Alloactinosynnema sp. L-07: one gene and its partner. The protein of the gene in region 2 interacts with the protein of the main gene of each other region in a pairwise test. Links are inferred from orthologs where the notes say so. Each region holds a gene or a part of one and is shown on either strand. Other genes may lie near its edges.

Region 1 (15,336 bases), 1.9 Mb from region 2 along the record:
TTCAGCAGGGTGGCCAGTTCCTGGTCACGCGAGGAGATGGTGTGCGACAGCGACTGCAGGCCGGTGAGCGCGCCCTTCACCTCGTCCGGGGTGTCGGCGAAGGTCTCGGCGATCACCTCGAAGCTCTTGGCGAGCTGGACGGTGTCGACCTCGTTGACCGTCTCGGCCAGGCCGCGGAAGGCCTCTAGGACGTCATAAGGGGCCATGGTCCGCTCGCGCGGGATGCGGGTGCCCGGGTCGAGCACCTCGGTGCCGTCTGGTTCCAGGGAGAGGAACTTCTGGCCGAGCAGCGTCTTGATCTTGATCTCGGCTCGGGAGCGGTCGCCCACCCACGCGTCCTTGACCTTGAACCGGACGACCACCTTGTCCCCGTCGAGGTCGACGTCGGAGACCTTGCCGACCTTGATGCCCGCGACACGTACCTCGTCGTCGGGCTGGATGCCCGCGGCCTCGGTGAACTCGGCGCTGTAGGTCGTGCCGCCGCCGATGACCGGCAGCTCGTCGGAGTTCACCGCGGCGACCATGAGCAGGCCGATGGTGACCAGGCTGACGATGCCGATCGGGATCGGGTTGCGGGACCGGAACGGCTTCACGACAGACACCTCGCCTGGTTCGCTGGCAAGATCGGGATGTTGATCGGTGTGCTGATCAGACCCGGGATGCCGATGTCACCGGTGGCCTCGCAGAGGAAGAAGTTGAACCAGGAGCCGTAGCTGACCGTGCGAGTCAGCGTGCTGAGCTTGGTCGGCATGAACTGGATGAAGTGCTCGACGGTCTTCTCGTTGGCGTTGAGGTTGCTGGTGAGGTGGCCGAGCGCGGCGATGTCCTGCTTGAGCGGCTCACGGGCCTGCTGGAGCAGCCCCGAGGTGCTGGTGGCCAGCCCGCCGAGCGCGTCGATGGCGTCACCGATCGGCTTGCGGTCCTCGGCCAGGCCGCTGACCAGCTGCTGAACCTGCACGATCAGCTGCGAGAGCTGCTCGCCGCGGGAGTTGACCGCGCCGAGGACCCCGTTGAGGTTGGTGATCACCTCGCCGATCACCGCGTCCTTGTCGGCGATGGCTGTGGTCAGCGACGCGGTGTGGGCCAGCAGGTTCTCCACCGTGCCGCCCTCCCCCTGCAGGACCGTGATCAGCTCGTACGACAGCTTGTTGACGTCGTCGGGCGACAGCGCGCGGAACAGCGGCTTGAAGCCGTTGAACAGTTCGGTCAGGTCCAGCGCGGGCCGGGTGCGCTCCAGCGGGATGTTGTCGCCCGGCTTGAGCACGGCGTTGGGGTCGAAGCCCGCGCCCTGGGTCAGCGAGATGTAGCGCTGGCCGACCAGGTTGCGGAACTTGATCGTGGCCGTGACCGACGCGGGCAGCTTGCGGCCGGACGCGACGGAGAACTTGACCTGCGCCTGCTTGCGGTCGGCGACCGAGACCTCCTCGACCTGGCCGACCCGCACACCCGCGATGCGCACGTCGTCGCCGGGCAGCAGCAGCGTCGCGTCGGTGAACCGGGCCGTGTAGGACTCGGTCGAGCTGAGGTTGGTGTTGGCGATGCTGATCGCCAGCACGCCGGTCGCGGCGATCGTGATCGCCATGAACAGGGCCAGTTTGATCAGCGGGGCGGCGAGACCTCTCATTGGAAGCTCACCTCCGCGCCGCGGAAGGCCGGGCCGAGCAGCAGCGTGCTCCACGACGGCACCTGGTCCGGGCTCAAGCCCATGCCCGGGGCGATCAGCTGGGACACGAAGGCGATCTCCTGCGGCGAGTTGGGCAGTCCGAGCCCGTCGGCGCCCGCGCCGTTGGGGGTCGTGTACTGCGCGGTGTTCGATCCGGGCAGCAGACCGTCCTGCGCTGGGCGGGCCGCGGGCGGCATCGACGCGCCGTCCTTGAGCGGGCCGTCCGGCGGGGTCTGCGGGAACGGCTGCGGGAACTGGGCGAAGTCGTAGCAGCGCGGTCCGCGGTCCTCTTCGTAGCGCGGCTCGTCCTTGCCCGGCTTGTACGGGCCGCGGTTGACCGTGACCTCGATGGTGGCGTGCAGGCCGGGCTTGTTGGTGCCGATGCCCAGCGCCTGGTTGACCACCTGCACGCCCTCGGTCATCAGCTTGAGCAGGCACGGGTACTCCGGGGAGTACCTGGCCAGCGTCTCCAGCGTCGGACGGGCGGAGTCGGCGAGTTGGATCAGGTTGGCGCTGTTGGCGCGCAGGAACGACTCCAGGTCGCGGGCCGCGGTGGTGGTCGAGGCGAACAGCAGGTCGAGGTTGGCGCGCTGCTCGGCGACGGTCTTGGAGGTGACCGTCAGGTCGGTGAGCGCGGCGACGAGGTCCGGGGTGACGTCGCCGTAGGTCTCGCTGACCGTGGCCAGGCTGCGCAGGTCCTCGCGCAGCTGAGGCAGGTGCGGGTTGATGTCGCCGACGAGTTCGCCGAGGTCGGCCAGGGTGGTGCCCAGGTCCTTGCCGCGGCCCTGCAGCGCGGTCGAGATCGCGGTGAGCGTGCTCGACAGCTTCTGCGGCTGCACCGCCTGCAGCACCGGCAGCAGGCTCTCGAAGGCCTGCTCCAGTTCCACGGCCTTGATCGTTTTGTCCTGCTTGATGTTGTCGCCTGCACTCAGCGAGTCGGCGGCGGCCTGCTCGGGGATCTGCAGCGACACATAGCGCTCGCCGAACAGCGTCTTGGGCAGGAACCGAGCCGCGACGTTGCTGGGGATCACGTCGATCTTCTCGGGATCGATGGCGAGATCCAGCACGGCGCCGTCGGCCGTCGGGGTGATCTTGCGGACCTCGCCGACGACCAGGCCGCGGACCTTGACGTCGGAGTGCACCGCGAGCTGGTTGCCGACCTTGTCGGTGGTCAGGGTGACCTTGGCGACCGGGGTGAACGCCTTGTTGTACATCGCGATACTCAGGGCGACCAGGCCGATGATCACCGCGATGAACGCCAGGCCCAGGAGCCTGCGCCGGATCGTCTTGCCGAGGCTTCGCGTGCTCATCCCGCGATCCTCACTGTCGTGGTGGTGCCCCAGATCGCGAAGCCGATGAAGAAGTTCACCAGCGCGACGGTCACGATCGTGGTCCGCACCGCGCGGCCGACGGCGATACCCACGCCCGCGGGGCCGCCGCTGGCGTTGTAGCCGTAGTAGCAGTGGGTCAGGATGATGATGATCGCGAAGATCAGCACCTTGCCGAAGGACCAGAACACGTCCTCAGGTGGCAAGAAGAGATTGAAGTAGTGGTCGTAGGTGCCCGCCGATTGGCCATAGAAATAGACCGTGATCGTTCTGGACGCCAAATACGACGACAGCAAACCGATGATGTAGAGCGGGATGACCGCGATGAAGCCCGCGATGATCCGGGTGGTCACCAGGAACGGCAGGCTGGGCACGGCCATGACCTCGAGCGCGTCGATCTCCTCGGAGATCCGCATGGCGCCGAGCTGCGCGGTGAAGCCGGAGCCGACCGTCGCCGACAGCGCCAAGCCCGCCACCAGCGGCGCGACCTCGCGGGTGTTGATGTAGGCCGACGCGAAACCGGAGAAGGCCGCGGTGCCGATCTGGTCGAGGGCGGCGTAGCCCTGCAGGCCGACGACGATGCCGGTGAACACGGTCAGGCCGACCATGACCCCGACGGTGCCGCCGATGACCGCGAGCGCGCCGCTGCCGAAGCTGACCTCGGCCAGCAGCCGCATGGTCTCGCGCATGTAGCGGCGCAGCGCGCGCGGGATCCACGCCAGCGCGCGGATGTAGAACGAGAGCTGGTCGCCGAGGTTGTCGAGCGTCTGGAGTGGACGGTCGACGACCTTCTTGGCGGTGTCGGTCACGGAGGCCATGATCAGCTCCCCTTAGCCGGGACGACCGTGAGGTAGACCGCGGTCAGCACGAAGTTGACGAAGAACAGCAGCAGGAAGGTGATGACGACGGACTGGTTCACCGCGTCGCCGACGCCCTTCGGGCCGCCCTTCGGGTTGAGGCCGCGGTAGGCGGCCACGACACCGGCGATGAACCCGAAGATCAGCGCCTTGAGCTCGGAGATCCACAGGTCGGGCAGCTGCGCCAGGGCCGAGAAGCTGGCCAGGTAGGCGCCGGGCGTGCCGCCCTGCAGTACGACGTTGAAGAAGTAGCCACCCATCACGCCGACGACGCTGACCAGGCCGTTGAGCAGCACCGCGACGAGCATCATCGCGAGCACGCGGGGCACGATCAGCCGCTGTACCGGGGAGACGCCGAGCACCTCCATGGCGTCGATCTCCTCGCGGATGGTCCGCGAGCCGATGTCGGCGCAGATCGCCGACCCGCCCGCGCCCGCCACCAGCAGCGCGGTCACCAGCGGCGCAGCCTGCTGGATGATCGCCAGCACGCTGGCCGCGCCGGTGAACGACTGCGCGCCGAGTTGCACGATCAGCGTGCCCAGTTGCAGCGCCACGATCGCGCCGAACGGGATGGCGACCAGCGCGGTCGGCAGGATCGTGACGCTGGCGATGAACCAGCATTGCTGGATGAACTCACGGGCCTGGAACGGCCGCCGGAAGACGTTGACCACTACGTCGAGACCGAGCGCGAACAGGCGCCCGGTCTCCCGAAGTGCCCCGGCTCCGGGGAAGTTGGCGGTCGCGGTGGTCACTTTCCACCGCCGGGCGGCTGCGGCCATGACGACTCGGGCAGCCGAGCCACCTGGGTGTCGGAGAGGTCGCCGTGGAAGCTCTGCGGCGGGTCGCCCACCGGACGCGGCGCCTGCCGGGGAACCGGCTGCGGCCGGTGCGCGTTGACCGACTGCGGGGCGGGCTTCAGGTGCGAGTGCACGTTGTAGCGGGCGCGCTCCTCGTCGGTCAGCGACTGGATGATGCCTTCCTGCGCCGCCGGCGGCAGCGTGTGCAGGATGCGCATGACGCGGTCCTTGCGTCGGCGAACGCCCTGGCGGACCGGCATGCCCGGGGTCGGCTCGATCTGCGGGACGACACCACGCAGGTCCTCATCCGACGACCCGTCAGAGTGCCCGGCGTCGGCGTGCGCCTGCTCGCGGGCCATCTGGGCGGCGTCCTTCTCCTCGGACATGCCGATCGGCCCGAGCCGACGACCGTTGAGGAACTGCTCCACCACGGGCTCGTCACTGGTCAGCAACACCTCGCGCGGACCGAACATGACCAATTCCTTGCGGAACAACATGCCCAGGTTGTCCGGCACCGTGCGCGCCAGGTTGATGTTGTGCGTGACGATGAGAATGGTGGCGTCGATCTGCGCGTTCAGATCGATAAGCAACTGCGACAGATACGCCGTGCGGACCGGGTCCAGACCCGAGTCCGGCTCGTCACACAGAATGATCTCCGGGTCAAGAACCAACGCCCGCGCCAGACCCGCACGCTTGCGCATACCGCCGGAGATCTCACCGGGAAGCTTCTTCTCGGCGCCTTGCAGACCGGTCAACTCAAGCTTGTCCAGCACGATCCGCTTGATCTCGGCCTCGGACTTCTTCGTGTGCTCACGCAACGGGAACGCCACGTTGTCGAAGAGGTTCATCGACCCGAACAGCGCGCCGTCCTGGAAGAGGACGCCGAAGAGTTTGCGCGTCTCGTAGAGCTTGGCTTCGCTGCATGTGACGATGTCGACGCCGTTGATGACGCACTTGCCGCGGTCGGGCTTGAGCAGGCCGATCATCGACTTGAGGAAGACGGACTTGCCAGTACCCGACGGGCCGAGCATCACCGACACCTCACCTGGGGGCAAGGTCAAAGTGACATCCCGCCAGATGGCCTGCTTACCGAAGGACTTGGTCAGACCCTCGATGACCACCTCGGCGCCCATCGAACCTCCCGGAACTCAGCTCCACCGACCGCTCCGCCTGCGTGAACGGTGTCTTCCATGCAACGACGGCGGACCCTCCGGGTTACTGGAGAAGTTACCGACGAGTTGGGAACGTACCTGGATGGGCCTTGCCGCACGAATCCGGGTATGACCTAGCGCACAGTTAGTAGTCCTGACCTGCGGGTCACGGCGTGCGCGACCCGCTTTGCCGGGTCACAATGCGGCAGTGAGTAGCGACGAACGTACCGAACGTCAACGGGACCTGCGGCGGCGACTGCGTGCCGCGGGCAAACTTTTCACGCCACCGCGGCCGGACAATCCCCTGCCCCGTGACGTGGTGATCGAGTTGGGCCGCGGCTTCGGAACCGCCGTGAGCGAAGCGCTCGAGGCTGACCGAACGCTCGGTGGTGAGCGACGGGATTAGGCGGCTTGGCGGATTAGGCGGCTCCGCGGATTAGGCGGCTGGGCGGCTTGGGCGGTGGCGCCTGTTTGGGTGGTTCGCCTTGATTTGGGGCCCCTCGAATGGGCCTGCGCGGGTCAAAAAGGTGGGCCAAGTGAAGCCCACCCGCGCCCAAAGTTTAGGCCCATTCACCCCAAATCAAGGCGAACCACCCAAACAGGCCGTTCTGCCGGGCCCGTTGCGATTGGCGTGTGCGTGGGTGCGCGGGGTGCGTGGGTGCGCGGGGCGCCGCGCCAAAGCCGAACGGGGTCCCCGCGCGTTGCGCGGGGACCCCGTCGGAAGAGGTGAAGCGTCAGATCACTTGACGGAGATCTTGGCGCCAGCGGCCTCGAGCTTCTCCTTGGCGGCCTCGGCGGCCTCCTTGTTGACCTTCTCCAGGATCGCCTTCGGAGCGGCCTCGACCAGCTCCTTGGCCTCCTTCAGGCCCAGGCCCGAGACGACCTCGCGGACGACCTTGATGACCTGGATCTTCTTCTCGCCAGCCGACTCGAGGACGACGTCGAACTCGTCCTGCTCCTCAGCGGCCTCAGCCGGAGCAGCGGCGCCACCGGCGACGGCGACGGCGACGGGGGCGGCGGCGGTGACCTCGAAGGTCTCCTCGAACTGCTTCACGAACGCGGACAGCTCGAGCAGCGTCATTTCCTTGAACGCGTCGAGCAGCTCGTCGGTGCTGAGCTTCGCCATGGTGGCGGTTCCTTTCACTAACACACCCGGTCTAGCGGGCGCGGTGTATTTCCGGGTGGTTTCGTTCAGCTCTCGGCTGCGACAGCGTCCTCAGCGGGAGCCTCGGCGGCGGGGGCGGAGCCCTCGGCGGCCTTCTTCTCCTGCAGGGCAGCGGCCAGGCGGGCGATCTGCGAAGCCGGGGCCTGGAACAGACCGGCGGCCTTGCTGAGGTTGCCCTTCATCGCGCCCGCCAGCTTGGCGAGCAGCACCTCACGGGAGTCGAGGTCCGCGATCTTCGCGACCTCTTCCACCGTGAGCGGGCGGCCATCCATGTAGCCGCCCTTGATGACCAGACCCTTGTTGTCCTTCGCGAAGTCGCGCAGGACCTTCGCCGCGTCCACCGGTTCGCCTTCGACGAAGGCGATCGCGGTCGGACCGAGGAAAAGGCTCTCCAGTCCTTGGACACCCGCGTCGGCGGCGGCCCGCTGGACGAGGGTGTTCTTCGCGACGCGATAGGTCGTGCCAGTGCCGAGAGCGCGACGCAGCGTGGTCAGCTGCGACACGGTGAGGCCCGTGTACTCGGTGACGACGGCAGCCGAGCTGTTGCGGAACTTGTCCGCGATCTCGGCGACTGCGTTCACCTTCTCAGGCTTCGCCATGGTCGCCTCCTCTCGTGTGGGTGTCGCCGGTATCGCACCCCAGAGACGACAAACGCCCCGGCGCAGTGGCACGGGGCGTGAACAAGCGCATGGCGCTTGGCAACTTCCTCGTCCTCCTGCGCGGGCCGCCCACGTCCGGGGCACTTCGTCTTCGTCCACCCGGGGGTGTCGGAAGAAACCAGCGGTCTTCGGTAGAACCGTTCGCAAGAGTACGTGGTGCGCGGCGCGGTCTCCAAATCGGGTCCACGGCATGATGAACACGTGGCCGACAACGACGAGCCCAAGGGCCTTCCCCCCGCCTCCGGCGACCGTGGCATCTGGCCGACCGACCCCCAGGTGCCCTACGTCCCGCCGGGCGACGTCCCAGCACCCCCGCCAGCGTTCCAGGGGTCGCCGGAGTGGCGCGAGTTCCAGGAGTTCCAGCGCTTCAAGGAGTTCCAGCGCGGCGAACTCCCCCCGGCCAAGCGCCGCCCGCTCTGGCTGAAGGTGCTGCTGGGCAAGTGGGTCCGCCGCCTGGTGTTCCTGTTGATCCTGTTCATCGCGGCCGGATGGGCTTACCAGCACTACTTCGGCGACCCGAACGAAAACCTCCCGGCCGCCCAGACGGGCGGCGGCTCGACAAACCGCACACAGCTGTACTCGGATACACCGAAGGAAGCCGTGCGGATGCTCTACGACAACATCGCCCAAAACACCCCTATACAGGCCTGCAGCCGGTTCGAGTCCGAAGCGATTGGGCAGAAGTTCGCCAACGCCTTCAACGCCCCTGACTGCCTCACCGCAATGAAGCGGCTGAACGCCGAGGTGGGCACTGCCAACGACTACGCCGAGCCAACCTTCCCGCCCCCTATGAAACTGGTTCCTGATATCAACGGCATCGTTGTGATCAGCTCCTGCGAAATGATCGTCCGCGACGGGCCCCGGCTCGGGAAGCTGACGGTCAAGAAGATCCCCGACGCGCGGGGCGAGCAGTGGATCATCTCGGACTACGCAAAGGAGACGTGCCCCACCGTTCAGCCGACCGGATGACCTGTGATGGTGGATCGTCTCCGTAGCGGTGATCATCGCCCTCAACGCCATAGACAAGAACAAGAACAAGGCCGCATAACGCGAACGGCCCCGCCGAGGCGGGGCCGTTCGTGGTCTATGCGAGATCAGACCTGCACTTCATCCTCAAGGAGGTTGCGGGTGCGGGCCGGATCGACCGGGATGCCGGGGCCCATGGTGGTGCTGAAGGTGATCTTCTTCAGGAACCGGCCCTTGGCCGCGGACGGCTTCGCCCGCAGGATCTCGTCGAGCGCGGCGGCGTAGTTCTCCACCAGCTTGGCCTGGTCGAACGAGACCTTGCCGATGACGATGTGCAGGTTGGCCTGCTTGTCGACGCGGAAGTTGATCTTACCGCCCTTGATCTCGTTGACCGCCTTGGTGACCTCGGGGGTCACGGTGCCGGTCTTCGGGTTCGGCATCAGGCCACGCGGGCCAAGGATGCGGGCGATGCGGCCGACCTTGGCCATCTGGTCGGGCGTCGCGATCGCGGCGTCGAAGTCGAGCCAGCCGCCCTGGATGCGCTCGATCAGGTCCTCGGAGCCCACAGCGTCGGCACCGGCGGCCTCGGCCTCAGCGGCCTTGTCGCCGGTGGCGAAGACGATGACGCGGGCGGTCTTGCCGGTACCGTGCGGCAGGTTGACGGTGCCGCGGACCATCTGGTCGGCCTTACGCGGGTCGACGCCGAGGCGGATGGCGACCTCGACGGTCGCGTCCAGCTTCACCTTGGAGGTCTCCTTGGCGAGCTGAGCGGCCTGGAGCGGGGTGTAGAGCCGCTCCTTGTCCACCAGCTCGGCGGCCTGACGGTAGGCCTTGCTGCGCTTTGCCATTGCTGTTCCTCAATTTCGTAGCACGCCCTGGGCAGGAAATCCCGAGCGTCCGGATCAGTCGTGGTGCGGACCAGCGCCTGGTCCTCCCACACTTGCTGGGTCTTGCGAACTGCTTATTCGACCGTGATGCCCATCGACCGAGCAGTACCGGCGATGATCTTCGCGGCCTGGTCGATGTCGTTGGCGTTGAGGTCGGCCTGCTTGGTCTCGGCGATCTCGCGCACCTGGTCCCAGGTCACCTTGGCGACCTTGACCTTGTGCGGCTCAGCCGAACCCTTCTCCACACCGGCGGCCTTGAGCAGCATGCGCGCGGCGGGCGGGGTCTTGAGCTTGAAGTCGAACGAGCGGTCCTCATACACGGAGATCTCGACCGGCACCACGGTGCCACGCTGCGACTCGGTCGCGGCGTTGTAGGCCTTGCAGAACTCCATGATGTTGACGCCGTGCTGGCCCAGCGCGGGGCCGACCGGCGGGGCCGGGTTGGCCAGGCCCGCCTTGATCTGCAGCTTGATGATCGCTGCGAGCTTCTTCTTCTTCGGTGGCATGTCCGTACTTTCCTGTTATCGCGTTGTCCACCGGGCGCGAATGGCTGCGCCCCCGATGGCTGTCCGGCCCGAAGCGGACCGGTCAGATCTTGGAGACCTGGGTGAACGACAGCTCGACCGGGGTCTCCCGGCCGAAGATCGACACCAGGACCTTCAGCTTCTGCCCGTCGGCGTTGACCTCGCTGATCGTGGCGGGGAGCGTGGCGAACGGGCCGTCCATGACGGTGACCGACTCGCCGATCTCGAAGTCCACCTCGACCTGCGGGCCGCGCGACTGCGCGGTGGCCGAACCCTTCGCGGGCTTGGCCTCCTCGACCTGCGGAAGCAGGAACTTCAGCACCTCGTCGATGGTCAGCGGCGACGGCTTGGAGGTCGCGCCGACGAAGCCCGTCACACCGGGGGTGTTGCGCACCGCGGACCACGACGGGTCGTTGAGCTCCATGCGGACCAGGATGTAGCCGGGCAGCACCTTGCGCTGCACCTGCTTGCGCTGGCCGTTCTTGATCTCGGTGACCTCTTCGGTCGGCACCTCGACCTGGAAGATGTAGTCCTCCATGTCGAGGGTCTGGATCCGGGTCTCGAGGTTGGTCTTGACCTTGTTCTCGTAGCCCGCGTAGGAGTGCACGACGTACCAGTCGCCCGGGGCGCGGCGCAGCGCGTCGCGCATCTCGGCGACCGGGTCGGCCGGGGCCTCGTCGATGGGGGCGGCCTGCGCCGGAACCTCGGCGACGTCCGCTTCGTCTTCCGCGGCGTCGTCAGTGTCGGCGGAGTCGTCCGCGGCGTCGGCCTCGGTGGACTCGACCTGGCCGTCGGCCGACTCGAGGAGCTCCTCGTCGTCGGTGAGGCTGGTCGGCTCGCTACCGTCGGCGGCGCCGTTCTCGGAGGTCACAGTTGGTCTCGCTTCCTTTCATGAATCACGTGCTCCGGGTATTCGACCGGTGCGCCGCGTCGGGCGCAAATCAGCCGAACAGCCAGAACACGCCCTTGCCGAGGCCGAGGTCAAGGCCCGAGATGAGGGCGATCATGAAGGCCACGAACACCAGCACCACGGTGGTGTAGGCGATCATCTGCTTGCGCGTGGGCCAGATGACCTTGCGCAGCTCGGAGACGACCTCGCGGAGGAACCGGGCCATCCGGGCGAAGATCGAGCCCTTCGAGTCCTTGCGGTCCCGGCTGGGCGTCGGGCGGCCCTTCTTGTCGGCCGCGTCGGCGTCGGACTTGGCCACGGACTTGGCCTTGTCCACCTTGCCGTCGGCGTCCTGGCGGGCGGCCGGACGGGCCGTGCCGCGACGCTCACGCCGCGCAGCGGCGGTGACCGGACGAGAAGGGCGCTCCTGCCCCTCTTCCCGCTCCTTGTCCTCGGCCACGCCATCCTCCACTCGATGTGTACTACCCGGTCCGGTGCGGGGTCAGCCGCACTCGGACGCAAACGCAGGGGCGACAGGACTCGAACCTGCAACCTGCGGTTTTGGAGACCGCTGCTCTACCAATTGAGCTACACCCCTTCGCGAGGCCCGTATGGGCCGCGCTCAGGCGCCTCTGACCAACCCACTTTATAGCCAAGTGGAACCGGCCAGGGCGCTCAAGCACGGAAGCATACGGCACCCGGCCCGAGGCACCGCAACCGAGTACCCCGAGCCGGTCCCGCGTTCGATCAACTGGCGGTTACCCGCAGCGACGCGAGCGCGTCGGCCAGGCGGGTGATGCCCTCTTCGATCTGGTCGACCCGCACGCCCGAGTAGGCCATGCGCAGCGTCGACTCGCCGCCTTCGAGCAGGAAGTCGGTGCCCTTGACGAAGGTCACACCGCGCTCCTCGGCCGCGGGCAGCAGCTTGGCAACGTCCACGCCGTCGCCGAGGTCCACCCACATGAAGTAGCCGCCCTCAGGGGCGGTGAACTTCGCCTCCGGGATGTGCTTCTCCAGCGCCGCGCACAGCACCTGCACCCGCTCGGCCAGCGCCGCGTTGACCGTGGCGATGGAGCGCTCCATGCCGCCGCTGACGCAGAACTGGTGCACGATCGCCTGGGCGAGCATGTTCGGCGAGATGTAGGTGTTGGTGGCCCGGACGAAGACCCGCTTGATCAGCTCGGCCGAGCCGACCAGGTAGCCGACGCGGGTGCCCGGCGCCACGGTCTTGGAGAACGAGCTGGCGAACACGACGCGGCCGCGGCCCTCGTCGAGCTCCAGCATCGAGGGCAGCGTCTCGCCCGCGAAGCGGATCCGCACGTACGGGTCGTCCTCGAAGATGACGAAGTCGTACTGCTCGGCCAGCTCCAGCAGGCGCTTGCGCTTGGCCAGGCTCAGCGTGTAGCCTGCCGGGTTCTGGAAGTTGGGGATGATGTGCGCGAACGTCGGCCGCAGGCCGCCTTCGAGCAGCGCGGCGAGTTCCTCGGTGTCGATGCCGTCGAGGTCCAGCGAGACCGGCCGCACGTCGGCGTCGCGGCCGCGCAGGCCCAGCAGGGTGCGGTCGTACGTCGGCTTCTCGACGATGACCGGCTGACCGGCCACGACGAGCTCGTCGAACAGGAACGCGTCGGCCTGCATCGAGCCATTGGTGACCAGCACCTGCTCGACCGGCACGCCGTGCAGGTCGGCGAGGAACTTGCGCAGCGGGGGGTAGCCGACAGCGGTGCCGTAGCCGAGCGCGCCGCCGGGGTCGGTGGTGAGTGCGGCGTCCGCGGCGGCCTTGAGGCCGTCGACATCGATGATGTCGAGAGAAGGGGCGCCACGGGCGAAGGAGATGAGTTCGTTGGCCGTCACGCGTGAAATCTAGATGAACCGCGCGCGGGGAGCCTTTCGGGGGCTCCCCGCGCGTCGACGGCTCAGGCCTGGAACGGGGCCAGGGCGGCGATCGCGGAGGCGCGCTCGGCGTACTTCCACTTGGCGAGGTCGCCGACCGACTTGATGCCCAGCTCGGCGAGCAGTTCGTCGTGCTTGGCGGTCAGGCCTTCCAGCGCCGACGGGGGCGCGTCGAGCAGCTCGGCCAGACTCTTGTCCTCGTAGGCCTTGTCGACGAGCTTGTTCAGGTTCACAGCCACGGAAACGTCCTTCGGATCAGGTGATTGCGATCACTTAGCGTGCCCAGCCTGCACCCGAATGGAGGTCACCGCAATGGTGTCCAGTGACGTTTCCTCGAACAACCTATGAACGCGGGCGGACGACGGCGACCGGCTTGCCGAGCACGGTCTTCCCGTCGAACTTCGCGACAAGGTCGATCCGCAGCGTCCCGTCGTCGTTGATCGCGCCGATCTTGCCGCTGACCTCGACGACCGCACCCTTGTCGTCGTCGGGCACCACGATGGGCCGGGTGAAGCGGGCGCTGTAGCTGACGATCTCGCCACCGAGGTCGGTGGCGACGCGGCCCGCGACGGCCATCGTGAGCATGCCGTGGGCGATCACGTCGGGTAGTCCGACCTCGCGGGCGAACCGCTCGTTCCAGTGAATCGGGTTGAAGTCGAGCGCGGCCCCCGCGTAGCGGACCAGGTCCGCGCGGGTGATCGTCACCTCGATGGTGGGCAGCTCGTCGCCGACGCTGGTCATGCCTGCTCCTCCTCGGCGTCGCGGACCACCAGCTGCGCCTTGGCGGTCACCACGGGCTCGCCGCCCTCGGCGCTGATCTCGGCGCGCAGGGTGATGAAGTCGTTCCCGGCCCGACTCATGATGTTGTCGACGTAGGCGTGCACTACAAGCCGGTCACCGGCCACGACCGGGCGGTGGAACTCGAAGCTCTGGTCGCCGTGGACCATGCGCGAGTAGTCGAGGCCGAGTTCGGGGTCGGAGACGATCGAGTTGATCGCCGCCAGGTTGATGATCGTGGTGAACGTCGGCGGGGCCGTCACGTCCACATACCCGGCCGCACGGGCCGCCTCGGGGTCGAGGTAGACCGGGTTGGTGTCCCCGATCGCCTCGGCGAACTCCCGGATCTTCGCCCGGCTGACCTCATAGATCTCGGACGGCGGGTACGCGCGTCCCACAAACGACTGGTCCAGTGCCACGGCGAACAACCTACCCAACACACAGCGAAGGCCGCCCCAGCACCTGGGACGGCCTCACGCGCGCACTGACGCAGGCGTCAGCGGGTTTCCTTGTGCAGCTGGTGCGTCTTGCAGTTCGGGCAGAACTTCTTCATCTCAAGGCGATCCGGGTCGTTGCGCCGGTTCTTCTTGGTGATGTAGTTGCGGTGCTTGCAAGTCTCACACGCGAGCGTGATCTTCGGCCGCACGTCAGTAGAAGCCACAACAACCTTCCTTACATGACCAGAGAACCCGACCACCAAGGACGGGAGTCCGGGGGCTTGCCCCGGTTGGGATCTGCGTAGCGATGGCCGGACTTGAACCGGCGACACAGCGATTATGAGTCGCTTGCTCTACCGACTGAGCTACACCGCTTGGGTTACTGCCGTTGGTACTGCTTGACATGGATCAAGCCGCGCGACACCGCAGATATTTCCGGTGCCTCGCGGCCGATCTGCCGAGCCCCTTTACGGAATCGAACCGTAGACCTTCTCCTTACCATGGAGACGCTCTGCCGACTGAGCTAAAGGGGCCTGTCCCTGGGGACGGGCGTAACTTTACACAGCCTCGCCGCCAGCTCCAAAACGGGGGGTGGGCTTAGGAGAGCAAGGTCAGCACGGTCTCGTCACGCAAGCCTTTGGCCTGCGTGGTTCGCGCTTGCAACCACGCTTCGAGTCTGCTTTCCGACAGCGGCCGGGAGATCAGATAGCCCTGCGCGACGTCGCAGCCCATCGCAGCGAGTTGGTCGCGGGCGACATCCTCCTCGACGCCCTCGGCGACCACGGTCAGACCCAGCGAGTGACCCAGCTCGACGATCGAGCGCACCACGGCGAGGTCGCCGAGGTCGGTGCCCATGCCGAGCACGAAGCTCTTGTCGATCTTCACCTCGTCCACCGGCAGCTGGCGCAGGTAGGCCAGCGACGAGTAGCCGGTGCCGAAGTCGTCCACGGCCAGCACCACGCCCTGCGCGTGCAGCCTGCGCAGCACCGGCAAGGCCCGCTGCGGGTCGGCCATGACGCCGGACTCGGTCAGCTCCAGGGTGAGCAGCTCCGGCGGCACGCCGTGCTTGGCCAGGGCCGCGGCGACCCGGTCGGGGAACGCGGCGTCGTCGAGGCTGCGCACCGACAGGTTGACCGCCGCGGAGATCCGCAGCCCGCGGTCCATCCACTTGCGCACCCGGATCAGCGCCTGGTCCATCACGAACCCGGTCAGCGCGTCGACCAGGCCCGCGGCCTCGACGGCGGGGACGAACTCGTCGGGGTCGAGCTTGCCGAACTCGGGGTGCCGCCAGCGCACCAGCGCCTCGACGCCGAGGACCTGGCGGCTGGGCAGCGCGACCTTGG
Region 2 (15,502 bases):
CGTGGACAAGGTGGTCGGTGGGGCGGTGCCGCACCAGTTCATCTCGTCGGTGGAGAAGGGTGTGCGGGCTCAGTTGGAGCGTGGGTTGCATGGTGGGCATCCGGTGGTGGACATCCGCGTGACGCTGGTCGACGGGAAGTCGCACAGCGTGGACTCGTCGGACGCCGCTTTCCAGACGGCCGGGTCATTGGCATTGAAGGACGCGGCCGGGCACGGGCGGATCTCGTTGTTGGAGCCGATCGACTCGGTGCGGGTGCGGTTGCCGGATGAGCATTTGGGGACGGTGCTTGGGGATCTTTCTTCGCGGCGGGGGCGGGTGTTGGGGACCGAGTCGGATAGTGATGGGTACACGGTGATCCTCGCTGAGGTGCCTGCGACGGCGTTGCCCCGGTATCTGATCGAGTTGCGGTCCATGACTTCTGGGTCGGCTACGTTCAGTCGGGGGTTTGCGCGGTTCGATCCGTTGCCGGAGTCTCTTGCTGCGCAATTCGCGTAGTTCGGCCGTTTTACGCGGCGGCGCCTGTTTGGGTGGTTCGCCTTGATTTGGGGCCCCTCGAAATGGGCCTGTGCGGGTCAAAAGGCGAGCTCAAGGAACCTCACCCGCACCGCGATTTTAGGCCCATTTCCCCCAAATCAAGGCGAACCACCCAAACAGGCCGTTCTGTTGTGCCCCTTGCGTTCTGTGGGAGTCGGCTCTTTCTTCCGCTTCTTCCGCTTCTTCCGCTTCTTCCGCTTCTTCCGTGCGGCCTGGTCTGGCTTGGTCTGGGTTGGTTAGCGGACTGCTTTTACGGTGCCGTCCCAGTCGCGGACTGAGGTCATCAAGTCGGCGAGTTGTACGGGATAGACGGTGTCGGTGGTCTGGCGGAGTTCGGTGGTGGTCCACCAGCGGTGTTCGGCGATCGTTTGGGATTCCAAGGTGGTGAATCCGGTGGTGTCGATTGTGACGCCGTCGGGGAGGTGACCGAGGAAGAACCATTCCTCGCCGTCGTAATTTCGGCCCTCGAAACTGAAGGCGACGCGTCGACGCCATAGGGGGCCTTTTAGCGCTTCCGGGGGGAGTTCCACGCCGGTTTCCTCGGCCAGTTCTCGGGAGGCGGCTGTTCTGAGGTCTTCGCCCGGCTCTACGCCGCCGCCCGCGGTGAACCAGTAGGTGTCCTCGGCGCGGACGGGGTCGTGGCCGTGGAACAGGAGCACGCGGTCGTCGGCGTCGAGGAGGACCACGCGGGCGGCGGGTCTTGGGCGGGGGACTTCTTCGCCCAGTTCGGGTTCGGCGATCTCCAGGTACTGCGGTTCCGGGGCCGTGCCCGCGAGTTTGAACCAGCGGACGAACCGGCGCCGTCGCTGGGACAGGGTGTCGCGGACTGCGTCGCCGTGGACGCGGCGGGCGATGACGACTCGGTGTTCGGCGTCGATCAGTTCGGCGGCCAGGGTGAGGGGGAGGGATTGGCGGTCGACGGCGGCGAGGTGGCGGGTGAGTTCGTTCTCGGCGGCCTCGCGGTCGGGGCGGGCGGCCCGCTCGGCTCGTTCCGACACCGCACGGAGGGGGTCGGATCGGTCGTGGTCGAGGACGCCGGAGACGGCCCTGGCGACGACGGCTCGGCGGGCGAGGGCTGCCTCCAGGGCGGCCCAGGCGGCGTCGGTTCTGATGTGGAGGCGGTCGAGGCGGTTGGCGGTGCCGACGAGCCAGACGCCGATGACGACGACCAGCGCCAGGACGACGACGAGGAGGGTGATCTCAAGGCCGGTCACGGCACCTCACCCACCCCGCGCGGGTCGGCTGCGACCGCCTGTTCGTAGACCCGCAGGACCTGGTTCGCCACGACCGACCAGTCGAAGGCTGCCACGCGCCGCTCCCCCTCGGCGATCAGGTTGGCGCGGCGGGCCGGGTCGGTCAGGACCGAGCGCAGGCCTGCGGCTAGGGCGTCGGAGTCGTTGACCGCGGTGAGCACCCCGGCGCGGCCGTCGTCCAAGACGCGGCGGAAGGCGTCGAGGTCGCTGGCGACGACGGCGGCTCCCGCGGACATCGCCTCGGTGAGGATGATGCCGAAGCTCTCGCCGCCGGTGTTCGGCGCGCAGTAGACGTCGACGCTGCGCAGCGCCCGTGCCTTGGTCTTGTCGTCGACCTGGCCGAGCAGGTCGAGTCGGCCCGCCAGCTCCGGACCGGCCAGCTGACGCAGCTCGTTGGCGTCGCCGCGGCCGACGACCAGCAGGCGCACGTCCGGCAGGTCCAGCCGCCGCATGGCGTCGAGCAGGACCGGCATGCCCTTGCGGGGTTCGGTGTAGCGGCCGACGAAGCCGATCGTGCCCGTCGCTCGCGGGTAGCCCGCCAGCGGCGGCACGTCGCGGAAGAAGCCGACGTCGACGCCGTTGGGGATCTCCACCGCGTCGCCGCCCAGGTGTTCCACCTGCACCCGCCGGGCCAGCGCCGACACCGCGATGCGGGCGGTCACCTTCTCCAGGAACGGCTGCAGCACGCCCTGGAGCGCGCTCAGCGTGCGCGAGCGCGGTGTCGAGGTGTGGAAGGTCGCCACGATCGGCCCGTCGGCGATCATCAGTGCCAGCATCGACAGGCTCGGCGCGGTCGGCTCGTGCAGGTGCAGCACGTCGAAGTCGTGGTCGCGGATCCAGCGGCGGACCCGCGCGTAGGACACCGGGCCGAAGGACAGCCGGGCCACCGACCCGTTGTACGGGATGCCGACCGCGCGCCCGGCGGGGTGGACGAAGTCGGGCAGCTCGGCGTCCTCGTCGGCCGGGGCGAGCACGTCGACCTCGTGGCCCTGCGCCCGCAGCGCCCTGGCCAGGTCGAGCACGTGGGCCTGCACTCCTCCGGGGACCTCGAAGGAGTAGGGGCACACAATCCCGATCCTCACGGCTGCCGGGGTTCCTCCCGCGCGGCGAGCGCTTTCTGGCGGTCGGCGGACAAGTCCTCGACCCACAGCTTCTGCAGCATGTGCCAGTCTGCCGGGTGCGCGGCTATGTCACCGGCCAGCACGTCGGCGAGCGCCTGGGTGGCGGCCTGGACGCCGTCGATGCCGGTCACCCGGATCCGCGGGTGCAGCCGCAGGCCCCAGCCGTCCTCGGTGAACCAGAGCCCGACCGGCAGCAGCGCCGCACCGGTCTTCGCCGCGAGGTAGGCCGGGCCCGCGGGCATGCGCGTCTCGGCGCCGAAGAACGTCACCGGGATCCCGGACGGGGTCAGGTCGCGGTCGGCGAGCAGGCAGACGATGCCGTTGGCGCGCAGCCGCTCGGCCAGCACCTCCGACGGGGACCGCTCGTCGCCGCTGGCCGCGAGGATCTCGAAGCCCAGGGACTCGCGGTAGTCGACGAACCGGCGGTAGAGCGACTCCGGCTTGAGCCGCTCGGCGACGGTGGCGAACTTGCCGTGCAGGCCCACCATCCACACCCCGGCCGCGTCCCAGTTGCCCGAGTGGGGCAGCGCGAGGATCACGCCGTTGCCCTCGGCGAGCGCGGCGTCGAGGTTCTCATGGCCGGTGGCCTCGGCGTTGATGGAGCGGTGGACGGCGTCGTGGTCCATCGATGGCAGGCGGAAGGCCTCCATCCAGTACCGCGCGTAGGACCGCAGGGCTTGGCGGACGAGTTCGTCCAGTTCGTCCTCGCCCGCCTGCGGGACGACGCGGGCGAGGTTGGCCCGCAGCTGCTTGGCGCCCGGGCCCTGGCGGCGCGCGGCGAGGTCGGCCCCGAAGCCGAACACGGCCTTGGCCACGCTCTCGGGCAGCACCCTGACCAGCCGCCACCCGGCCGCGTAGCCCAGGCCGGCGAGGCGTTCGCCGAAGTTCATGCGCTCTCCTCCTTGGCCGCTCGCCGCACCGCGAGCAGCCGCTGCGTGACGGTCACGACCGAGCCCGCGGCCAGCACCCACAGCGCGACGTGCAGCGCGTAGGGGACGCCAAGGCCGCTGAGTCCGGTCCCGACCAGGGTGATGATCAGCCGCTCGGCGCGTTCGACCACGCCGCCGTCGGCGCTGAGGCCCGCCGCCTCGGCGCGGGCCTTCACATAGGAGATCACCTGGCCCGCGACCAGGCAGATCAGCGCGGCCGCGGCGAGCGTCCGGTTGTCGGCCACGGCGAAGCAGTACCAGACGATGGCGCTGGACAGCGCGCCGTCGGCGATCCGGTCGCAACTGGCGTCGAGCACCGCGCCGTAGCGGGTGCCGCCGCCCTGCGCGCGCGCCATGGCGCCGTCGATCAGGTCGAACAGCGCGAAGGCGGTGACCGCGACGGTGCCCACGAACAGGTGCCCGGTCGGGAACAGCCAGAGCGAAGCCACCACGGCGCCGACGGTGCCGACGACCGTCACCACGTTCGGGGTGAAGCCGATCCGCACCAGCGACGCACCGATCGGATCGGTGACGCGGTTGACCGAGGCACGAGCGAAGATATTCAGCATGGGGGCGTCGAGTGCACCTATCCGGTGAGACCAACTGGCCCGGGCAGCCTAGGGCATGTCCTGCGGATCATGGCGGGCGCTATCCGCGCCCGCTTGACCCCTGACCGCACCGCGGGAACGGCCACGGACAACCAGTACGCGACCGCCCCCGCGGCACGCCCAGGAACCAAGCGGATCACGAATCCCACCCACCAAGATCCACAGGACACGCCCTAACCGCCTCGATCCCTCGGCCGATCAGCAGGTTTACCCGCGGCCCAGCAGCAACCTGTCCGGGTCGAGGCCGTCGAGCACGGCGACACTGATCTCGCCGAGCACCCGCACCTGTTCGGGGGTCAGCCGGTCGAACAGCTTCTCGCGGACCTCGGTGACATGGCCGGGCGCGGCGGCGGCGAGTGCGGCGAAGCCGGTGTCGGTGAGCACGGCCAGCGAGCCGCGCTTGTCGGTCGGGCATTCGCGGCGCTCGACCCAGCCCGCCTCCTCCAGCCGCGAGACCGCGTGCGACAGCCTGCTGCGCGACGAGCCGCGTAGGCCCGCCAGCTCACTCATCCGCATCTGCCTGCCCGGGGCGTGGGACAGCACGACCAGGATCTCGTAGTAGGTGTAGGGCATCGTCGAGTCGCGCTGTAGTTGGCGATCCAGCTGGTCGTTGAGCGCGCTGAGCATGGTGACGAACGCGCGCCATATCTCCTGTTCGCCGTCGGAGAGCCATCGGGTGTCTGCCATGTCTCACATTCTAACCCATAGTTGAGCTCTCAACGGATGTGCGCTAGAGTCTCTGTTGAGCGCTCAACCACTAAGCGTTCAACTATCCAAGGAGACTCCATGAGCACCCCCACGCTGACCGAGATCCCCGGCTTCCTCGCTGGCACCTGGGACATCGACGCCTCGCACTCCGACGTCGGCTTCACCGTGCGGCACCTGGTGGTCACCAAGGTCCGTGGCCGCTTCGACGGCGTGTCCGGCCACCTGGTCACCACCGATGACCTCGCGACCTCCAGCGTCGAGGTCGTCATCGACCTGAGCACCATCAACACCCACAACGAGCAGCGCGACGGCCACCTCAAGTCGGCCGACTTCTTCGAGGTCGACACCTACCCGGCGCTGACCTACCGCGGCACCGGCGTGCGCGCGCAGGGTGACCGCTACGTCCTCGACGGCGAACTGACCCTCAAAGGCATCACCAAGACCGTGCCGCTGACCTTCGAGCTCAACGGCTTCAGCCCCGACCCGTGGGGCGGCACCCGCATCGGCTTCTCGGGCGACGCCGAGATCAACCGCAAGGACTTCAACGTGAACTTCGAGGGCGTCCAGAACGGCATCGCCGTGGTGTCCGACAAGATCAACATCCACATCGAGCTGGAGGCCGTCCTCCGCCAGGACGCTTAAGCAGTCCAGGCGTTCGCGAGTAGAGCGCGGGTCTCGCTGAGCAGCTGTGGCAGCACCTTGGTGTGGCCGACGACCGGCATGAAGTTCGAGTCGCCGCCCCACCGGGGAACGACATGCTGATGCAGGTGCGCGGCGATGCCCGCGCCCGCGACGACGCCCTGGTTCATCCCGATGTTGAAGCCGTGCGGAGCGGCCACCTTGCGCTCGACCACCATCGCCCGCTGGGTGAACTCCGCCAGTTCGACGGTCTCGGCCCGCGTCAGCTCGGTGTAGTCGGCCACGTGCCGGTAGGGCAGCAGCATGAGGTGGCCGGGGTTGTACGGGTAGAGGTTGAGCACCGCGTAGACGAGCTCCCCGCGCGCGATGATCAGCGCGTCGGCGTCGTCCAGGGCGATCAGCCCACAGAACGGACACCCGTCCTGCTCATCGTGCTCGGGCTTGTTCTCACCGCGGATATAGGCCATCCGGTGCGGCGTCCAGAGCCGTTGCAGGGCATCAGGAACCCCAACCCCGTCCTGGGCGACGAGCTCCGGTTCGTGTGCGGCGGCCATGCACCGATCCTAGGGCCTGCCGGGTGCGGCCAGTTGTCGTGGATTGGCCATGTTGCCCGCCACCAGCGGTTCGTAGGCTCCCGGTGTGAGCCTGCTGATCAAATCCCCCGCCGATGTCGACCGTCTTCAAGCCGTGGCGGGTGAGTATCGGGTGCTGCTTTCCGGCAAGGACACGGGCGGCCGTCTGGCCATCGTCGAACAGATCCTTCCTCCCGGCGCGATCGGCGCGGCGCCGCATGTTCACCATGGGCATGAGGAGGACTTTGTGGTGACTGAGGGTGAGATCACGTTCGACACGGGCGAGTCGGCGGTGCTGGTTCCGGCGGGTGGGGTGGTGTCGGTTCCGCGAGGGGAGGCACACGGGTTCCGCAACGTGTCGGACAAGCCTGCGGCGTGCATCGTAACCTTCACCCCAGCGGGCTACGAGGATTACTTCCGGCTCATCGATGAGTTGATGAGGGCCGGGACTACGCCGGACGCCGAGACGCTGACAGAGCTGCGGGCACGGTTCGCGACCGAGTCTGTGTAGGCAGGTCCACCACCAGCCCCCACGAAACGCAACGGGCCGAACCCAGCGGCCTGATTGGGTGGTTCGCCTTGATTTGGGGTGAATGGGCCTAAACTTTCGGCGCGGGTGGGCTTCACCTCGCCCACCTTTTTAGCCCGCGCAGGCCCATTCGAGGGGCCCCAAATCAAGGCGAACCACCCAATCAGGTGCCCACGGCCCAGGCCGCTTGCGTTCTGTGGGTGCTGATCCTAAGGAGGGAGCGACCTGGTCGGCCGCTCCCCCACGACTCACTCGGCGGGCGAGAAGGTCTCCGCGGTTGGGGACTCGTTCACCCTGCGGGCGATCCAGCCCTCGATGGCGGCGACTGCCTGGTCTACCGCGACGCCGTTGACCTGGGTTCCGTCGCGGAAGCGGAATGACACCGAACCCGACTCCACGTCCTTCGCCCCTGCCAGCAGCAGGAAGGGCACCTTCTGCAGTGTGTGGTTGCGGATCTTCTTCTGCATCCGGTCGTCCGAGGCGTCGACCTCAACCCGGATTCCCTTGGCCCGCAACGCCTTCGACACCTGCAGCAGGTGTTCGACGTGATCCTCGGCGACCGGGATGCCCATGACCTGGACCGGGGACAGCCACGCCGGGAAGGCGCCCGCGTAGTGCTCGGTCAGGACGCCGAAGAAGCGTTCGATCGAGCCGAACAGCGCGCGGTGGATCATGACCGGGCGCTGACGGTTGCCGTCCGAGCCGGTGTACTCCAGTTCGAAGCGCTCCGGCAGCTGGAAGTCGACCTGGATGGTCGACATCTGCCAGGTCCGGCCCAGCGCGTCCTTGGCCTGCACGGAGATCTTGGGGCCGTAGAAGGCCGCGCCGCCCGGGTCCGGAACCAGGTCCAGCCCCGAGGACTCCGCGGCCTCGCGCAGCGCGTCGGTCGCGACCGCCCAGGCCTCGTCGGTGCCGACGTACTTCTCCTCGTTGCGGGTCGACAGTTCCAAGTAGAAGTCGTCGAGGCCGTAGTCTCGCAACAGGCCAAGCACGAACGAGAGCAGGGACTTCAGCTCGTCCTGCAGCTGCTCGGGGGTGCAGAAGATGTGGGCGTCGTCCTGCGTCATGCCGCGCACGCGGGTGAGGCCGTGGACCACACCGGACTTCTCGTAGCGGTAGACCGAGCCGAACTCGAACATGCGCAGCGGCAGCTCGCGGTAGGACCGGCCGCGCGAGCGGAAGATCAGGTTGTGGAACGGGCAGTTCATCGGCTTGAGGTAGTAGTCCTGGCCGGGCTTGCGGACCTTGCCCTCTTCGTCGTGCTCGGCGTCGAGGTGCATCGCCGGGTACATGCCGTCCTTGTACCAGTCGAGGTGGCCGGAGGTCTGGAACAGCGTGCCCTTGGTGATGTGTGGCGAGTAGACGAACTCGTAGTCCTCCTGCTCGTGCCTGGAGCGCGAGTAGTCCTCCATCGCCTTGCGGATGATCCCGCCCTTGGGGTGGAACACCGCCAGGCCGGAGCCGATCTCGTCGGGGAAGCTGAACAGGTCCAGCTCCACGCCCAGCTTGCGGTGGTCGCGGCGCTCGGCCTCGGCCAGCAGCACCAGGTGGGCGTCGAGCGCCTCCTGCGACTCCCATGCCGTGCCGTAGACGCGCTGCAGCTGCGGGTTCTTGTCGTTGCCCCGCCAGTAGGCCGCGGCGACCCTGGTCAGCTTGAACGCGGGGATGTGCTTGGTCGTCGGCACGTGCGGGCCGCGGCACAGGTCGCCCCAGACCTGGTCGCCGCTGCGCGGGTCGAGGTTGTCGTAGATCGTCAGCTCGCCGCCGCCGACCTCCATCACCTCTGGGTCGTCCACATCACTTTTGATGTCGACGAGCTCGAGCTTGAACGGCTCGGTGGCCAGTTCCTGCTTGGCGGCCTCGACCGACTCGAGCACGCGCCGGGAGAACCGCTGCGAGCCCTTGATGATCGCCTTCATGCGCTTCTCCAGCGCCTGCAGGTCCTCCGGGGTGAACGGCTTGTCGACGGCGAAGTCGTAGTAGAAGCCGTCGCGCACCGGCGGGCCGATGCCGAGCTTGGCCGCCGGGAACTGCTGCTGCACGGCCTGGGCCAGCACATGGGCACAGGAGTGGCGGATCACCGCGCGGCCGTCGTCGGTGTCGGCGGCGACGGGCTCGACCGTCACGTCGGCGTCGGGGCTCCACGAGAGGTCGCGCAGCCTGCCTTCTTGGTCGCGCACGACCACGATCGCGTCCGGCCCCTTGCCGGGCAGCCCGGCCTCACGGACCGCCGCGCCCGCGGTAGTGCCCGCCGACACCACCACGCTCGTGGCGGGTGCGACGGATGCGGGCTGCTCGGACACGATGACTCCTCGGGTTCTCGCGCGATCACGGTCTTGTGACCTCGACAGGAGGATGTTATCGAGCCGCCCGGGCAGGCCGCCGCCCGGTTTCGTCTGCCTGTGGATAACCGGGGGACAGGAAACACCCGCACCGCGTCCGGGCCCTCCTCGGTGTCGTCCAAGACCACCGACTCGTCGACCTCGGTAACTCCGGGTCAGCCCGCGAGCATCGTCTGCATGCGGCGGATCTCGTCGCCCTGCTCGGCGACCACGTGGTCGGCCATCTCCTGCACCTTCACGTCCGCGCCGGACTGCTGTGCCTTGTTGGCCATCGCGATGGCGCCCTCGTGGTGCTTGATCATCAGCTGCAGGAACAGCTTGTCGAATTCGGCGCCCGAGGCCTGCTTGAGGGCGGCGAGCTGCTCCGGGGTGGCCATGCCCGGCATGTCGGCGGGCACATGGCCGTGGCCGGGGTCGACCGGCGGCTGGAAGTTGGTGCTCAGCCAGCGGTTCATCGCCTCGATCTCGGGCTGCTGGGCGTCGGAGATCCTTGAGGCCAAACCCTTGACCTGCTCGTTGCGCCCACGCTGGGGCACCAGCGCGGTCATCTCCACCGCCTGCCGGTGGTGGACGATCATGTCGCGGACATAGGTGATGTCTGCTTCGTTCGGCTTGTAGGTCGGGATGGCCGAGACCGCCTCGTCCGGCGACAGCGTCTTGTTATCTTCCCCCGGCTTCCCCGGTTGCAGCACCGGGTTGTCCGGTCGCGCGACATCGTCACCACAGCCGGAGATCCCGAGGGCGATCACCGCCGCGAGGACACTGACGACCAAATGGCGCAACGACTTCATCTGGACATCCCCTTACCGGCATCCGCATTGAGCCCGAGGGAACTTACCCCGCCGATCCGCCACACAACAAACCATTCCCAAATGACGAAGAAACGCGACAAATAAAGCTGGTTAGGAGATGACAGACGGGCCATACTGCGGTTCCCGACTCCACGAGAGGGGTACACGCGTGCCATCACCCCGACGCGACCGGCGCCGCACCGCGCCCGCGGCGATCATCGGAGCTGCGACGATCCTGGCATCGACGTTGCTGGGCCTGCCCGCTGCGTCCGCGCAGGGCGAATTCCCAGCGCCGGACGAAATCGTCACCAGTCCCAACATCAGCCATATCGCCAACATCCCCGCGACCGCGCCGCTGGCCGGTGCAGGCTCGGTGGGTACCGACCTGGCGTTCACCGGCGACTACGCCATCGCGGGCAATTACCTCGGCTTCACGATCTACAACATCAAGCACCCGAAGAAGCCGACGATCACCAGCCAGGTCCTCTGCCCCGGCTCCCAGAACGACGTCTCCGTGAGCGGGGATCTGCTGTTCGTGTCCACCGACTCGCGCCGCAGCGACAACTCCTGCAACTCGGTCGCCCAGCCCGACGGCACCAAGCCGTACTGGGAGGGCATGAAGATCTTCGACATCAGCGACAAGACCAACCCGAGGTACATCACCGCGGTCGAGACCGACTGCGGGTCGCACACGCACACGCTGGTGCCGGACAAGCGCGGCAAGGACGTCTACCTCTACGTCTCGTCCTACAGCCCGGCGGCGTCGCTGTCGAAGTGCAAGCCGCCGCACGACAAGATCTCGATCATCAAGGTTCCGCTGAACAACCCGGCCGCCGCGGCCATCGTCGCGACGCCGAACCTGTTCCCCAACGGCGGCAACCCCGGCAAGCCGGGCAACGTCGACACCGGCTACGTCGTGCCGACCAGCGGCTGCCACGACATCACCGTCTACCCGGCCAAGGACCTGGCCGCGGGCGCGTGCATGGGTGACGGCGTGCTGCTCGACATCTCCGACCGGGCCAAGCCACGGGTGATCACCACCGTCCAGGACGACGCGCACTTCGCGTTCTGGCACTCCGCGACCTTCAACAACGAGGGCACCAAGGTCGTCTTCACCGACGAGCTCGGCGGCGGCGGCGCGGCGACCTGCAACCCGAAGATCGGTGCGACCCGGGGTGCCGACGGCATCTACGACATCACCGGCCGCGGCGACAACCGGAAGCTGGAGTTCCGCAGCTTCTACAAGATCAACCGCACGCAGACCGACTCGGAGAACTGCGTCGCGCACAACGGCTCACTGCTCCCGATCCCTGGCCGCGACATCATGGTCCAGGCCTGGTACATGGGCGGTCTGCAGGTCATCGACTTCACCAACTCGGCCAACCCGGTGGAGATCGGCTTCTTCGAGCGCGGCCCCGCGGCCAACCCGAGCGAGTCCGGTGGCTTCTGGTCCGCGTACTACTACAACGGCTATATCTACGCCTCCGACATCGGCAAGGGCTTCGATGTCATCGACATCAACGACGCCCGCACCAACGTCGCGCGTGGCCACAAGTGGTCTGAGCTGAACGTCCAGACTCAGTACCACTTCAAGAAGTAAGCGCTAGGCAACGGAAGAGAGGGGTCCACGCGGGCCCCTCTCTTTCATGTCTGGATCCGGTACCGCGCAACGGAGTCCAAGAACCTCCGCGCCACCCGGTCGGCCGCCTTCACTGGATCAAGCCCCTGGACAACGGCGTCGAGTTCGCCCGCGACCTTGTCGATGAGGTCGCGGACCGCCCGTCGACCCACGAACATGATCACCGGCGCGAGCACGACCCGGTGTATCCCGTTGCCCCGCAGGTGAACGTCGACGTCGACCTGCCAGCCGCCGTCCACGGCCCGCACGAACGCCCGCAGGTCACCCACCAGCCGCGGGTGCTCGATCGACATCACGACTGGCGGGTCGCCGTCTCCTGGCAACCTGTCGAGGTCGATCCGCGCGTCCCCACTGACATGCCCGCCGATCGGCCACGGGCCATCCACCTCACCCGCGAACCGGAGCACGGCACGCCGCGCGGGCTTGGTCAACTCGAACTCGATCGGCACGTCACCACGTTGCTCGATGCGCGCGGCGAAGACGGAGTCGCCGTCCTCGACCAACTCGATGTCGAAGTGCCCGGCCCGCTCCCCCACCGTCACGAGGCTGTAGCGCGTCCCGGCGGCCGGGTGCGTTCCCGCCTCGACGGCGAGCCCTTCGCGCCGACCACCGTCCACTACCAGCACACCGTCGTCGGCGAACGCCAGCTCCCGCCACCGCCGCACCAGCAGGGGCACGATGTCCACAATGGCCGCATCGATTCCCGCCAGCACGAAGGAAACCCGCGTCCGCATTCCGGCAGCCTAAGTTGACCTCGGACGGCCCGCTAATCGACGAGACTCTTGGGGCGCAGGTCGGTCCAGTGCTCGTTGGTGTAGTCCAGGCACTCCTGCCGGGGCGCGTCGCCGAACACCTGGGTCCAGCCCGCCGGGACGGCGAGGTAGGCGGGCCACAGCGAGTGCTGGCCCTCCTCGTTGACCAGCACCAGGTAGCGGCCGTCGGCGTCTTCGAACGGGTTGGTCACGGCAGTCCTTCCGTCGCTGCGAGATCGTTGCCCGACCAGCCTTGCTCGCGCCCGCGCGCCGCCCCAGAGCCATTGCCGAGGCGAGTGGACTGGATTGGCAAGATTGGCAGGATTGGCAGGGATTGGACTCACTCGTCCGCGACGGCGAACTTGCCCAGGGCGACCCGGTTCGGCTGGCCGGTCTTGGACATCAGGCTCGACACGTGCTTCTCGACCGTGCGCAGCGACAGGTGCAGGGTCTTGGCGATCTCCTGGTTGCCCAGCCTGCCCACCAGCAGCCGCAGCACCTGGTACTCCCGCGCGGTGATCCCGGCCGCGCGCAGCGACGGCGGGATGTCGGCGACCCCGGCCCGGCGCTGGGTGACCCGGTGGCCCGCGCGGCGCATCAGGGAGCGGCAGGCGCCCGCGACGGCGGCGACGTCGGTGTCGTGGAAGTAGGACTCGGCCTCGCGCAGCCAGTCCAGTGGGGTGCCCCACCCGTCGGCGAGGGCGGCCTCGGCGACCAGGCGCAGGCCGAGGTGTCGGCCCATGGCGTAGGGCTCGCCGACCCGCAGCGCGTCTGCGACCAGCGCGGCGGCGGCGTCCGCGCGGCCGTCGCGGCCGGCCAGCACGGCCTCGGCGAACAGCGCGAACTGCCGGTCCCAGCGCAGTTGGCCGCCCGGGGCCTCGGTGACCGAGCGCAAGTCAGACGGGTCCAGTTCCATCTCCAGCGCGGCCAGCAGCAAGTTGAGCCCGTTACGCCCGGCCAGGCGGAACGGGGTGGGGTTGCGGGTCTCGGCGTCGAGCGCGAGGCACAGCTCATGGCGGGCGGCGGCCCGGTCCTCCTCCAGCAGCGCGCAGAACGCCTTGGCCAGCCCGTGCACCCTGGACAGGTGCTGGCCGGGCTCGACGTCCCACTTGCGCAGTTCGGCGAGCGCGCGGTCCATGTCCCTGCGCCGCCCTCGGTGGGCGGCCAGCACCGCCCGGTTGAGCAGCATGAACTGGGTGATCTCCATCAGCTTGAGCCGGGTCGTGGCCGCCAGCACCTGGTCGATGACCGCTTGGGCGGCGGCGAAGTCCCCGCGCAGCACCAGTTGCAGCGCGATGTTGACCTCCGCCTGGTAGCGGGCGGTCACCGCGCCGATGCGGGATGCCTTCTGCCGCGCCTGTTCCAGTCGCTCGATGCCAGCGTCCTGCAGCGCGTCGTTGAGTCCCAGCCGGACCAGCGCGTGGATCTCCCAGATCGGCAGGTCGTGGCGGACCGCGATGGACCGGCTGCGCTCCAGGAAGTGCGCGGCCTCCTTCGGGTCACGCGGCCGGACCAGGGCGCCCAGCAGCTGCCAGGCCTGGCACGCCACGACCGGCAGCGGCACCCGCTCGGCGACCTCGGCCGCGCGCCGCGCCATGGCCTCGGCCTCGGCCATCCGGCCGGGCCCCGGCAGATCCAGCCGCAGGTACGCGGCGACGACGTCGAGCGGGGCGACGTCCTGCGGCTCGGCGTCGGGCCCCAGCAGCGCCCGCGCGGTCTCCACCTGGCCCAGACCCTCCACCGTGCGGCCGTCGAGGTTGGCCACCCAGGCCAGCCGCGCGTGCAGCCGGGCCCGGCGCCGGTGGTCGACCTGGCCGCCGAACTGGTCGAGCACCTCGGCGGTGGCCAGGGCCCGGTCGATGAGTCCGGCCTCGGCCAGCGCGTCGAGCCGGGCCTCCAGCACGTCGGCGCGGGCCGCGGCGTTGGTGAGCAGGTCGGCGGCCTTGTCGAGCAGGACGACCGCGGTGTGCGCCGCGCCGAGCGCCAGGGCCCGTCTGCCCGCCTCGGCGAAAAGCAGGCCCGCCCGCGGCTGCTGGCCCGCGTCGAGCCGCAGGGCCGCGCTCACCTGGCACCACTCGCCGGGCAGGCCGGGGTAGATCTCCTCGACGGCGTCAGCGACCTGCCCGGCCAGTTGCGCCCGCTGCGCCGGGGTGAAGGCGGCCAGCAGCGCCTCGGTGATCAGCGAGTGCCGGAAGGCGTACCAGTCTGGGGTCTGCTCGTCCTGGCCGACCATCCGCGCCACGGCGTCGCAGTGCAGGTGGCTGAGCAGGTCGCGGTAGTCCAGTCCGACGACGCGCCGCACGACCGCGAGCGGGAACCGGCGGCCCAGCGTCGCGGCGACCGACAGGACCTGCCGTTCCTGGGTGTCGAGCAGATCCATGCGCCGGGTCACGCTCCGCACGAAGGTGACCGGCAGGTTCGTCTCCAGGCGCGCGGTCAGCGCGCAGTTGTCGCCGTCCACCACGAGCACGCCGCTGTCGAGCATCCCGTCGAGCAGTTCCTCCACCCGGAACGGGTTGCCGTCGCTGCCCGCCCAGATCAGGTCGATCACCGGCTCGGGAACCCGGTCGGCGCGCACGCCGACGTAGGAGCCCACCATCGTGGGCAGGTCGGCGCGGGCGAGGTGGCCGAGGTCGAGCACCGTGCAGTCGCGTCGCTGGCCCGCCGACCGGGCCAGCCGCAGCGCCGGGGACGGCTCCTCGTCGCAGATGCCGCACACGAGCAGGGTCGGCTGGTCGGCCAGGTTGTCGATCAGGTACTCGACCACGGCCAGAGTCTCGGGGTCGGCGTTGTGCAGGTCGTCGAGGGTGACCACGCAGCCGTGGTCGCGGCCCGCGAGCGCGGTGAGTCGGAGCACGGCCTCGGCCAGGATGACCAGCGACGCGCCCTCCTGCTCGCCGGGCGGCTCGCCCCAGTCGGGGATCAGCTTGGCGAGGATCGGGCGGTACGGGCCCAGCGCGCTCACATCGATCGGCTCGCCCAGCCGGACCAGCGACAACATGGCCTCGGTCAGCGACCGGAACGGCACCATCGGGCCCAGCGCGCTGGCCCGGCCGCGCAGCAGCCGCATGTCTGCGGCGAAAC

What was found.
Region 1: the proteins of thrS (region 2) and rplA interact in binary tests that used the Escherichia coli proteins (3 or more experiments, as listed by UniProt). The link is inferred for Alloactinosynnema sp. L-07 from one-to-one orthologs.

What each region holds. Positions count from the first base shown.
Region 1 is NZ_LN850107.1:5,250,967-5,266,302, forward strand. Bases 7,575-10,319 are described here. They hold rplA (50S ribosomal protein L1), read right to left. Parts: upstream 9,435-10,319; coding sequence 8,715-9,434; downstream 7,575-8,714. Other genes in these bases: BN1701_RS23615 (hypothetical protein), read left to right, coding at 7,822-8,589; rplK (50S ribosomal protein L11), read right to left, coding at 9,548-9,979; nusG (transcription termination/antitermination protein NusG), read right to left, coding at 10,062-10,319. Also shown: BN1701_RS23575 (MCE family protein), read right to left, coding at 1-593; BN1701_RS23580 (MCE family protein), read right to left, coding at 590-1,624; BN1701_RS23585 (MCE family protein), read right to left, coding at 1,621-2,973; BN1701_RS23590 (ABC transporter permease), read right to left, coding at 2,970-3,809; BN1701_RS23595 (ABC transporter permease), read right to left, coding at 3,812-4,600; BN1701_RS23600 (ABC transporter ATP-binding protein), read right to left, coding at 4,597-5,778; BN1701_RS35950 (hypothetical protein), read left to right, coding at 6,005-6,202; rplL (50S ribosomal protein L7/L12), read right to left, coding at 6,536-6,922; rplJ (50S ribosomal protein L10), read right to left, coding at 6,988-7,560; more of nusG, read right to left, coding at 10,320-10,868; preprotein translocase subunit SecE, read right to left, coding at 10,939-11,346; BN1701_RS23645 (PLP-dependent aminotransferase family protein), read right to left, coding at 11,634-12,740; BN1701_RS23650 (hypothetical protein), read right to left, coding at 12,803-13,018; BN1701_RS23655 (MaoC/PaaZ C-terminal domain-containing protein), read right to left, coding at 13,122-13,520; BN1701_RS23660 (MaoC family dehydratase N-terminal domain-containing protein), read right to left, coding at 13,517-13,975; rpmG (50S ribosomal protein L33), read right to left, coding at 14,053-14,217; BN1701_RS23680 (bifunctional diguanylate cyclase/phosphodiesterase), read right to left, coding at 14,591-15,336. UniProt on the Escherichia coli protein: One of the primary rRNA binding proteins, it binds very close to the 3'-end of the 23S rRNA. Forms part of the L1 stalk. It is often not seen in high-resolution crystal structures, but can be seen in cryo_EM and 3D reconstruction models.
Region 2 is NZ_LN850107.1:3,306,286-3,321,787, forward strand. What follows is about bases 6,651-9,561. They hold thrS (threonine--tRNA ligase), read right to left. Parts: upstream 9,159-9,561; coding sequence 7,143-9,158; downstream 6,651-7,142. Other genes in these bases: BN1701_RS14650 (cupin domain-containing protein), read left to right, coding at 6,651-6,876; BN1701_RS14660 (DUF305 domain-containing protein), read right to left, coding at 9,392-9,561. Also shown: BN1701_RS14610 (elongation factor G-like protein EF-G2), read left to right, coding at 1-496; BN1701_RS14615 (NUDIX hydrolase), read right to left, coding at 772-1,749; BN1701_RS14620 (glycosyltransferase family 4 protein), read right to left, coding at 1,746-2,870; BN1701_RS14625 (phosphatidylinositol mannoside acyltransferase), read right to left, coding at 2,867-3,799; pgsA (phosphatidylinositol phosphate synthase), read right to left, coding at 3,796-4,407; BN1701_RS14635 (MarR family winged helix-turn-helix transcriptional regulator), read right to left, coding at 4,654-5,133; BN1701_RS14640 (YceI family protein), read left to right, coding at 5,233-5,796; BN1701_RS14645 (HIT domain-containing protein), read right to left, coding at 5,793-6,347; more of BN1701_RS14650, read left to right, coding at 6,433-6,650; more of BN1701_RS14660, read right to left, coding at 9,562-10,027; BN1701_RS14665 (LVIVD repeat-containing protein), read left to right, coding at 10,197-11,627; BN1701_RS14670 (hypothetical protein), read right to left, coding at 11,672-12,400; BN1701_RS14675 (MbtH family protein), read right to left, coding at 12,433-12,630; BN1701_RS14680 (AAA family ATPase), read right to left, coding at 12,759-15,502. UniProt on the Escherichia coli protein: Catalyzes the attachment of threonine to tRNA(Thr) in a two-step reaction: L-threonine is first activated by ATP to form Thr-AMP and then transferred to the acceptor end of tRNA(Thr). The rate-limiting step is amino acid activation in the presence of tRNA.